DNA from 2 places in the Streptomyces sp. NPDC058145 genome. Region 1 is predicted to be linked to the other one. Evidence: predicted binding sites of a transcription regulator. Region 1 holds the regulator's gene; the other holds the start of a gene.
The links. The regulator HspR, encoded in region 1, represses chaperone genes until heat shock. The targets are predictions, from matches to a motif close to TTGAGNNNNNNNNNCTCAA.
Positions count from the first base shown of each region.

Region 2: lon (endopeptidase La) is a predicted target of HspR. The motif match lies at 2,134-2,152, and genes of this name have one in related genera.

Region 1 is NZ_JBHVUH010000004.1:70,943-76,413, reverse strand. Features, by position in the region: gene dnaK (molecular chaperone DnaK) at 1-449, shown strand, start outside; gene grpE (nucleotide exchange factor GrpE) at 446-1,108, shown strand; gene dnaJ (molecular chaperone DnaJ) at 1,145-2,314, shown strand; gene ACFVVO_RS10320 (heat shock protein transcriptional repressor HspR) at 2,322-2,780, shown strand; gene ACFVVO_RS10315 (sugar ABC transporter substrate-binding protein) at 3,088-4,194, shown strand; gene ACFVVO_RS10310 (LuxR C-terminal-related transcriptional regulator) at 4,366-5,418, shown strand; gene ACFVVO_RS10305 (helix-turn-helix transcriptional regulator) at 5,458-5,471, opposite strand, start outside.
Region 2 is NZ_JBHVUH010000001.1:841,135-846,605, reverse strand. Features, by position in the region: gene lon (endopeptidase La) at 1-2,111, opposite strand, end outside; gene ACFVVO_RS03925 (spermidine synthase) at 2,250-2,927, shown strand; gene ACFVVO_RS03920 (response regulator transcription factor) at 3,037-3,777, shown strand; gene ACFVVO_RS03915 (ATP-binding protein) at 3,774-4,889, shown strand; gene ACFVVO_RS03910 (multifunctional oxoglutarate decarboxylase/oxoglutarate dehydrogenase thiamine pyrophosphate-binding subunit/dihydrolipoyllysine-residue succinyltransferase subunit) at 5,192-5,471, shown strand, end outside.

The DNA.
Region 1 (5,471 bases):
CGGGCAAGGAGCAGAAGATGACCGTCACCGGCGGCTCCTCGCTGCCGAAGGACGAGGTCGACCGGATGCGCCAGGAGGCCGAGAAGTACGCGGAGGAGGACCACGCCCGCCGCGAGGCCGCCGAGACCCGCAACCAGGGCGAGCAGCTCGTCTACCAGACCGAGAAGTTCCTCAAGGACAACGAGGACAAGGTCCCGGGCGAGGTCAAGACCGAGGTCGAGGAGGCCGTCGCCGAGCTGAAGGAGAAGCTCAAGGGCGAGGACGCCACCGAGATCCGCACCGCCACCGAGAAGGTCGCGGCCGTCTCGCAGAAGCTGGGTGAGGCCATGTACGCCGACGCCCAGGCCGCCCAGGCCGCCGGTGGCGCGCCCGAGGGTGAGGCCAAGGCGGACGACGACGTCGTGGACGCCGAGATCGTCGACGACGAGCGCAAGGACGGTGCCGCGTGACGGAGGAGACCCCGGGCTTCGAGGAGAAGCCCGACGTCCCCTCCGGCGCCACCCCTGACGACGCCGAGCCGAAGGCCGCCCCCGAGGAGGGGGCGGCCCCGGCCGGGGACGCAACCGCAGACGCCGGCCTGGTGGCACAGCTGGACCAGGTGCGCACGGCACTGAACGAGCGCACGCTGGACCTCCAGCGCCTGCAGGCCGAGTACCAGAACTACCGCCGCCGCGTCGAACGCGACCGGGTCGCGGTCCGGGAGATCGCCATCGCGAACCTCCTGACCGAGCTCCTGCCCGTGCTCGACGACATCGGCCGGGCACGGGAACACGGCGAACTGGTCGGCGGCTTCAAGTCGGTGGCCGAGTCGCTGGAGACCGTCGCGGCCAAGATGGGCCTGCAGCAGTTCGGCAAGGAGGGCGAGCCCTTCGACCCGACGATCCACGAGGCCCTGATGCACAGCTACGCGCCGGACGTCACCGAGACCACGTGCGTGGCCATCCTGCAGCCCGGTTATCGCATCGGCGAGCGCACCATCCGCCCCGCGCGGGTGGCCGTCGCCGAACCGCAGCCCGGCGCGCAGGGCGTCAAGGCCGAGGGCGCCGAGGAGAACACCGAGGCGGACGCGGCCGACGACAAGGAGAACGGTGGCCCGGAGGAGGGCTGACGTCATCACCGGGGACAGGAAGGAGGGACGTCGGGGATGAGTACCAAGGACTTCATCGAGAAGGACTACTACAAGGTCCTCGGCGTCCCCAAGGACGCCACCGAGGCCGAGATCAAGAAGGCGTACCGGAAACTCGCCCGCGAGTTCCACCCGGACGCCAACAAGGGCAACGCCAAGGCCGAGGAGCGCTTCAAGGAGATCTCCGAGGCGAACGACGTCCTCGGGGACCCGAAGAAGCGCAAGGAGTACGACGAGGCGCGCGCCCTGTTCGGCAACGGCGGCTTCCGCCCCGGGCCGGGCGCCGGCGGCGGCAACTTCAACTTCGACCTGGGCGACCTCTTCGGCGGCAACGCGCAGAGCTCGGGCGGCTTCGGCGGCGGGATCGGCGACGTCTTCGGCGGCCTGTTCAACCGCGGCGGCACGGGCACGACCCGTACCCAGCCGCGGCGCGGCCAGGACATCGACACCGAGGTCACGCTGAGCTTCACGGAGGCCATCGAGGGCGCCACGGTGCCGCTGCGGATGTCCTCCCAGGCGCCCTGCAAGGCCTGTTCGGGCACCGGCGACAAGAACGGCACACCGCGCGTGTGCCCGACCTGCGTCGGCACCGGGCAGGTCGCCCGGGGCTCGGGCGGCGGGTTCTCGCTCACCGACCCCTGCCCCGACTGCAAGGGCCGCGGCCTGATGGCCGAGCACCCCTGCCTGGAGTGCAAGGGCAGCGGCCGCGCCAAGTCCTCGCGCACCATGCAGGTCCGCATCCCGGCCGGAGTGACGGACGGGCAGCGGATCCGGCTGCGCGGCAAGGGCGCGCCCGGCGAGCGGGGCGGACCGGCGGGCGACCTCTACGTGGTCGTGCACGTCGGCGAGCACCCGGTGTTCGGACGCAAGGACGACAACCTCACCGTCACCGTGCCGGTGACGTATCCCGAGGCGGCCCTCGGCGGCGAGGTGCGGGTCCCGACCCTCGGCGGCCCGGCGGTCACCCTCAAACTGCCGCCCGGCACCCCGAACGGCCGTACCATGCGCGCTCGGGGCAAGGGCGCGGTCCGCAAGGACGGCACCCGCGGCGACCTTCTGGTCACCGTCGAGGTGAGTGTCCCGAAGGACTTGTCGGGGAAGGCTCGTGACGCACTCGAGGCGTATCGCGAGGCGACCGCGGGCGAGGACCCGCGGGCGGAGCTGTTCGAGGCCGCGAAGGGAGATTGAGGGCCCCATGGACACACCCGGCCGTCGGCGTAACCCGTATGAACTGACCGAGGAGACCCCGGTCTACGTCATCTCGGTGGCGGCCCAGCTCTCCGGACTCCATCCGCAGACGCTGCGTCAGTACGACCGTCTCGGTCTCGTCTCCCCGGACCGCACGGCCGGGCGGGGCCGCCGCTACTCGGCCCGGGACATCGAACTGCTCCGCCAGGTACAGGCGTTGTCCCAGGACGAGGGCATCAATCTGGCCGGTATCAAGCGCATCATCGAACTGGAGAACCAGGTCGCGGCGCTCCAGTCCCGCGTCGCGGAGCTGCAGGCGGCCCTGGACGGCGCGGCGGCCGCGATGCGGCAGCGCGAGGCCGCGGTCCACGCCTCCTACCGGCGCGACCTGGTGCCGTATCAGGAGGTGCAGCAGACCAGCGCGCTGGTGGTCTGGCGGCCGAAGCGGCAGCAGCAGGCGGACTGACCGCCCGCGAGAAGCACACCGGCAGGGGCCGGAGACGGGCGACCGTCTCCGGCCCCTTTCGGGTGCGCGGCGGCCGCCCACGGTTGCCCGGATCTTTGCCCTCCCGTGAACTTCCTTTACGTGAAGGGTCCGTAAAGACTGTTTGGAGGGGATTCCGCTCCTCCTTCACAGGTGCAGCGGAGCGTGCTGTTGCGCACTCGTTAAGTAGTTCCGCTTGACGCCGGGTGGCCGCTCCGCGTTGTCTTTTCAGACACCTGGGTCGTAAAGCAGCACCCACGTCCGGATCGCACCTGAAGTGAGCCCTCGAATGCGTCGTATCGCCATATCCGTGGCCGCGTCCACGATGATCCTTTCGCTCGCCGGGTGCGGCGTGCTGGACGCGACGGGGGACGGTGCGAGCGCGAGCCCGACGAAGGGTGACGACGTCACCGTCGGGCTGCTGCTGCCGGAGAAGGCGAACAGCCGCTACGACAAGTTCGACTACCCGATCATCAAGAGCAAGGTGACCGAACTGACCCACAAGAAGGGCACGGTCCAGTACGCCAACGCGGACGCGGACGCCGCCCGGCAGGCCGGCCAGATGCAGACGATGATCGACGACAAGGTCGACGTCATCCTGCTCGACGCGGTCGACTCGCACGGCATCGTCGGCGAGGTGAAGAAGGCCAAGGAGGCGGGCATCCCCGTCATCGCCTACGACCGTCTCGCCGAGGGCCCGATCGACGCCTACATCTCCTTCGACAACGAGCTGGTCGGCGAGGTGCAGGGCCGTACGCTGCTCGAGGCCCTGGGCTCGGGCGTGGACACCTCCGACAAGGTCGTCATGATGAACGGCTCGCCCACGGACCCCAACGCCAAGCAGTTCAAGCAGGGCGCGCTGTCCGAGCTGAACGGCAAGGTCGACATCGCGGCGTCCTTCGACACCGCCGACTGGAAGCCGGAGAACGCCGAGGCCAACATGGCCCAGGCGATCGGCCGGCTCGGCAAGGACAACATCGCCGCGGTCTACTCCGCCAACGACGGTATGGCGGGCGGTGTGATCAAGGCCCTGAAGGCGGCGGGTGTCACCACCCTGCCCCCGATCACCGGCCAGGACGCCGAACTGGACGGGGTGCAGCGGATCGTCGCCGGCGAGCAGTACATGAGCGTCTACAAGTCCTACCCGGACGAGGCCGAGGCCGCCGCACAGATGGCCGTCACCAAGGTGCAGGGCAAGGACATCCAGTTCGACGCCCTGACCCAGGACCGGGTCGACAGCCCCACCGACAAGGACATCCCGTCCCGCCTCGTCCAGGTGAGCGCCCTGACCCGGGCCAAGATCAAGGACACCGTCATCGCCGACGGGATCTACTCGGCCGGTGACATCTGCACGGCCAAGTACAAGGCGGCCTGCGCGTCGATCGGCCTGAAGTAACCCGCGTCCCACCCCCCCAGCTTGTTGCGGTGCGGCGGGCGGAAGACCGTACGCAACGGCGCATACCGGCCGTTTTCCCCGCCCGGAGCGCCCGGAGCCGTGTTGCGGACCCGGTCCCGGCCGCGCATAGTTGCGCTGCGGAAGTGGCAGCAACCGGGGGTGGAATGGGCGATGGCCGGGCACGGGACGGAGGAGCATCCTCACGGTGCCGACCGGCTGTGCGAGGCCGGGGATCGCGTGTATTCCCGGGCCGTACGCCGGGGGCGGGTGCCGCGCACGGACGCCGAGCCGGTGCCCTGCCTGCTGGAACTGGCCCTGCTGCACCCCGATCCGGACGACATGGACTGGCTGGTGCCGACCTCACCGCAGGAGGTCATGACCCGGCTGCTGCGCGGGGTCCACGACGAGGTCAGGGAGAGCCAGCGGCGGGTGGGCTCGGCGGTGGCCGCCTTCGAGTGGTACGCGGGCCTGGGACAGCAGCTCCAGGCGCTCTCGGCGTCCGGTGAGGGCACGGCCATCCGGGTGCTGGACGGGCTCTCCCGCATCCAGGCCGCGATGGACGAGGCGACGGCGGCGTGCACCGCGGAGGTGCTCACCGTGCAGCCCGGTGGCATCCGGCGCGAGGCCGAGCTGACCGAGGGGCTGCACCGGGCGCTGGCGCTGCGCGGCCGGGGCGTGCGCATGCGCGACCTGTACACGCACGTGGCCCGGCACGGGCAGGGGCTGCTCAACTACCTGGAGCTGATGGGCGGGGCGGTCGAGGCCCGCACCCTGGACGAGGTCATCGACCGGCTGATCCTCTTCGACCGCACGGTCGCGTTCATCCCCGCCAACTCCGAGCGCACGATGGCCCTCGAACTGCGTCACCCGGCCCTGGTCGAGTACCTGGTGACCGTCTTCGAGCGGCTCTGGCGCCTGGCGCTGCCGCTGACGGCCCCGCTGCCCGACACCGGCATCGAGGGCATCTCGCACCGCGAGCGGTCCATCGCCGCGCTGCTCGCCGAGGGCCATCAGGACGCGGTGATCGCCGAACGGCTCGGCATCAGCGTCCGTACCTGCCGGGCGCACATCGCCCGGCTGTCGGACACGCTCGGTGCGGCGAGCCGTACCCAACTGGGCGTGCGCATCGCCCAGGTGGGCCTGGACCGCCCTCCGCACAGCGGCCCGCCGGCCACGCCCGCCGCGCTGGGGATGCCCGGCCAGGGGTCCCCGAGCGTGCGCTGAGGCGGGCCGGGCCGGGCGCTGCTCCCGTGCGCGCCCTCGTCAGTCGTGCTGCC
Region 2 (5,471 bases), on a different contig from region 1:
ATGGTGATGCCCGCGCTCGGCCCGTCCTTCGGGACCGCGCCCGCCGGGAAGTGGATGTGCACACCCCGGTCCTTCAGGTCGCCCACCGGCAGCTCCAGTTCGGCGCCGTGGCTGCGCAGGAAGCTCAGCGCGATCTGCGCCGACTCCTTCATCACGTCGCCCAGCTGACCGGTCAGGGCCAGCCCGGCCGCGCCGGTCTCCGGGTCGGCGAGGGACGCCTCCACGAAGAGCACGTCCCCGCCGGCGCCGGTGACCGCGAGGCCGGTCGCCACGCCCGGGACGGAGGTACGGCGCTCGGCCGGGTCCTGGGCGGACTCGGGCACGTGGTGCGGGCGCCCGATCAGCGCGCGCAGGTCCTCGTCCCGGACGGTGTACGGCAGCTCGCGCTCGCCGAGTTCGTGCTGGGCCGCGACCTTGCGCAGCAGCCGGGCGAGGGACCGCTCGAGGGTCCGCACGCCCGCCTCGCGGGTGTACTCACCGGCGAGCCTGCGCAGCGCGCTCTCGTCGATCGTGACCTCGTCCCGGTCCAGGCCGGCCCGCTCCAGCTGGCGCGGGAGCAGGTGGTCACGGGCGATGACGACCTTCTCGTCCTCGGTGTAGCCGTCCAGGCGGACGATCTCCATACGGTCCGCGAGCGCCTCCGGGATGGCCTCCAGGACGTTCGCGGTGGCGAGGAAGACCACGTCGGACAGGTCGAGTTCGACCTCCAGGTAGTGGTCCCGGAAGGTGTGGTTCTGCGCGGGGTCGAGGACCTCCAGCAGGGCCGCCGCCGGGTCGCCCCGGAAGTCGGAGCCCACCTTGTCGATCTCGTCGAGCAGCACCACCGGGTTCATGGACCCGGCCTCCTTGACGGCCCGGACGATCCGGCCGGGCAGCGCGCCGACGTACGTGCGCCGGTGACCGCGGACCTCGGCCTCGTCGCGTACGCCGCCGAGGGCGACCCGGACGAACTTCCGTCCCATGGCGTGCGCGACGGACTCGCCGAGGCTGGTCTTGCCGACGCCGGGCGGGCCCACGAGCGCCAGCACGGCACCCCCGCGCCGCCCGCCGATCACGCCCAGGCCGCGCTCACCGCGCCGCTTGCGCACGGCCAGGTACTCGGTGATGCGTTCCTTGACGTCCTCGAGCCCCGCGTGCTCGGCGTCGAGCACGGCCTTGGCACCCTGGATGTCGTAGGCGTCCTCGGTGCGCTCGTTCCACGGCATCTCCAGGACCGTGTCCAGCCAGGTCCTGATCCACGAGCCCTCGGGCGACTGGTCGCTGGACCGCTCCAGCTTGTCGACCTCCTTCAGGGCGGCCTCGCGGACCTTCTCCGGCAGGTCGGCGGCCTCGACGCGGGCGCGGTAGTCGTCCGACTCCTCGCCGTCGCTCTCGCCGTTCAGCTCGCGCAGCTCCTTGCGGACGGCCTCGAGCTGGCGGCGGAGCAGGAACTCGCGCTGCTGCTTGTCGACACCCTCCTGGACGTCCTTGGCGATGGTCTCGGCCACGTCCTGCTCGGCGAGGTGGTCGCGCAGTTGCTGGGTGGCGAGCTTCAGCCGGGCCACCGGATCGGAGGTCTCCAGCAGCTCGACCTTCTGCTCGATGGTCAGGAAGGGCGAGTACCCGGAGTTGTCGGCGAGCGCGGAGACGTCGTCGATGGCCTGGACCCGGTCCACGACCTGCCAGGCGCCGCGCTTGCGCAGCCACGCGGTGGCCAGGGCCTTGTACTCCTTGACCAGGTCGGCGACCTGGCCGGGCAGGGGTTCCGGCACGGTCTCGTCGATCCGCGCACCCTCCACCCACAGGGCCGCGCCCGGGCCCGTCGTACCGGCACCGATGCGCACCCTGCCGCGGCCCCGGATCAGCGCGCCCGGGTCGCCGTCGGCCAGCCGGCCGACCTGCTCGACGGTACCGAGCACACCTGTCCTGGCATACGTGCCGTCGACGCGCGGCACCAGCAGGACCCTGGGCTTGCCGGGCTCCGAACGGGCGGCGGCCTGCGCCGCCTCCACCGCGGCCCGCACCTCGGCGTCGCTCAGGTCCAGCGGGACCACCATGCCGGGCAGCACGACCTCGTCGTCGAGCGGCAGCACCGGCAGTACGAGCGTGAACGCCGTGGACTCAGCAGCCATGATCTCCCCTTAGGCAGTCAACTTGAGCTATGCCGACTCAATGTCCGACGCCTCGCTGTTGTTCCCGGCTCGCTGTTCGCTGTGAGCGATCACCAGAATCGGGGTGCCCCTGACGCCCGATCAGAGCAGGATGGGCGCATGACTGCCGTGCATGACTCCCCCGTGGTCCTGGACCGACGCGAAGGCCCTTACGGCGAGGTGGTGCTGCGCAGGCACGGCGCGCTGCTGCAGATCATCGCCAACGGCTGCTTCCTGATGGACACCTCCGACGGCCGCTCGGAGCGGCTGCTGGTGGACGCCGCGTACGACGCGCTGGACGGGCGCGCGGCGCCCGAGGTACTCATCGGCGGGCTGGGCGTGGGATTCTCGCTCGCGCACGCCGCGGCCGACGGACGGTGGGGGCGGATCACGGTCGCCGAACGGGAGCCCGCCGTCATCGACTGGCATCGCGACGGACCCTTGGCGGAGTTGTCCGCCGAGGCGCTCGCCGATCCGCGCACCCGGATCGTCGAGGCGGATCTCCTCACTTACCTCAAGGAGACATCGGACACGTTCGACGCCCTGTGCCTCGACATCGACAACGGGCCGGGCTGGACCGTCACCGAGGACAACGGCGGTCTCTACTCCCCGGCCGGACTCGCCGCGTGCGCACGGGTGTTGAAGCCGGACGGGGTGTTTGCAGTATGGTCGGCCGAGCCCTCTCCGGAATTTGAAGGAACCTTGCGGAATGCCGGGTTCCGTCAGGTGCGTACCGAAGAGGTCCCCGTTGCCCGGGGCGTTCCGGACGCCGTACACCTCGCCGTCCGCCCTGGATAGCGACGGCGCGGCCTGTCCCCGTAATGTGCTGCCCTGACGCGGATCATTCAAGCGTCAATCGCAGTCATGGGATCACCCCACTGATTCCGGAAAGCAACAGGGGCGGGCGATGGAGCAGACACACACCTCCCAGACCGGCGCGGCCACGACCACCCCCGGCGCACAGCGCCGGGTGCTGGTGGTCGAGGACGATCCCACGATCGTCGACGCCATCGCGGCCCGGCTTCGCGCGGAGGGATTCCTCGTGCAGACCGCGGCCGACGGGCCGGCCGCGGTGGACACGGCCGAGGCCTGGCAGCCCGACCTGCTGATCCTCGACATCATGCTGCCCGGCTTCGACGGCCTGGAGGTCTGCCGCCGCGTGCAGGCCCAGCGCCCGGTGCCGGTGCTGATGCTCACCGCGCGCGACGACGAGACCGACATGCTGGTCGGGCTCGGGGTCGGCGCCGACGACTACATGACCAAGCCGTTCTCGATGCGGGAGCTGGCCGCGCGGGTGCACGTCCTGCTGCGGCGGGTGGAGCGGGCGGCCGTCGCCGCCTCCACGCCCCGCTCCGGCATCCTGCGGCTCGGCGAGCTGGAGATCGACCACGCGCAGCGCCGGGTACGGGTGCGGTCCGAGGACGTCCACCTCACGCCCACCGAGTTCGACCTGCTGGTGTGCCTGGCGAACACCCCGCGCGCGGTGCTCTCCCGGGAGCAGCTGCTGGCCGAGGTGTGGGACTGGGCGGACGCCTCCGGCACCCGGACCGTGGACAGCCACATCAAGGCGCTGCGCCGGAAGATCGGCGCCGAGCGGATCCGCACGGTGCACGGAGTCGGATACGCGCTGGAGACCCCGACGCCATGAGCGAAGGGCGGGAGGCCGCACGGAGGAGCCCCGGGACGGAGGAGCCCTGGGGCGGCGTACGCCCCTTCTCGATCAAGACCAAGCTGGGCGCGCTGGTCGTCATCTCGGTGCTGATCACCACCGGTCTGTCGATGATCGCGGTGCACACCAAGACGGAGCTGCGCTTCATCACGGTCTTCTCGATGATCGCCACACTGCTGATAACGCAGTTCGTGGCCCATTCGCTCACCGCTCCGCTGGACGAGATGAACACGGTCGCCCGCTCGATCGCGCAGGGCGACTACACCCGCCGGGTGAGTGAGGGCCGCCGGGACGAGCTGGGCGACCTCGCCGTGACGATCAACGTCATGGCGGACGAGCTGGAGGCCCAGGACCGCCAGCGCAAGGAGCTGGTGGCGAACGTCTCGCACGAGCTGCGCACCCCGATCGCGGGCCTGCGCGCGGTGCTGGAGAACATCGTCGACGGGGTCACCGAGGCCGATCCGGAGACCATGCGGACGGCCCTGAAGCAGACCGAGCGGCTCGGCCGGCTCGTGGAGACCCTGCTGGACCTCTCCCGGCTGGACAACGGCGTCGTACCGCTGAAGATGCGGCGCTTCGAGGTGTGGCCGTACCTGTCGGGCGTGCTGAAGGAGGCCAACATGGTCGCCTCCGCGCGCGCGGGCATCGCCTCGGGCTCCGGCAGCCACACCCGGACGGACGTACATCTGCACCTCGACGTCTCCCCGCCGGAGCTGACCGCGCACGCGGACCCCGAGCGCATCCACCAGGTGGTCGCCAATCTGATCGACAACGCGGTCAAGCACAGCCCGGCGCACGGGCGGGTGACCGTGAAGGCGCGGCGCGGGGCGCAGCCGGACTCGCTGGAGCTGGAGATCCTGGACGAGGGCCCGGGCATCCCGCGGTCGGAGTGGCACCGCGTGTTCGAGCGGTTCAACCGCGGCGCGATGACCCGGCCGCACGGTCCGGGCAGCGACGGCGGCACGGGCCTCGGCCTGGCGATCGCCCGGTGGGCCGTCGATCTGCACGGCGGCCGGATCGGTGTGGCCGAATCCGAGCGGGGCTGCCGGATCATCGTCACTCTTCCGGGAGAGACTTCCGTCCGAAGTTGACGTAGGGTCCGAATCGGAACCTCAAGATCCACGAGCGTCCGCGCTGCCGGACACGTGTGATCAGGGGCGGGCCCCGAAGACGCGTGCCGGCGAGCGGCGCAGGGCCCCGCCCGGCGATCCCGCACATCCACTCACGCATCCGGAACCACACTTGTTTCCCGCCATATCAAGCCCTGAAACAAGATTTCTGATGTGACTTACGCGACGTTGGACGGGCCCGACCTGACCTTCACGGTCTTGGAGGCGTAGCCTTGATTCCCGCTGTCCATCACCTTGTGAAGCGGAAGAGGGCGGTTGCCGCCGTGTCGCCACAGTCCCCCAGTAACTCGAGCATCTCGACCGACACCGACCAAGCGGGGAACAACCCCGCTGCCGCGTTCGGTCCCAACGAGTGGCTCGTCGACGAGATCTATCAGCAGTACCTCCAGGACCCGAATTCGGTAGACCGTGCCTGGTGGGACTTCTTCGCCGACTACAAGCCGGGCGCGCCTGCCGCGTCGGCTCCGGCGGGTACTGCGGCCGCGGGGGCCGCAGGGACCACCACTCCGGCTCCCCAGGCCCAGCCGGCCGCTCCGGCCCAGG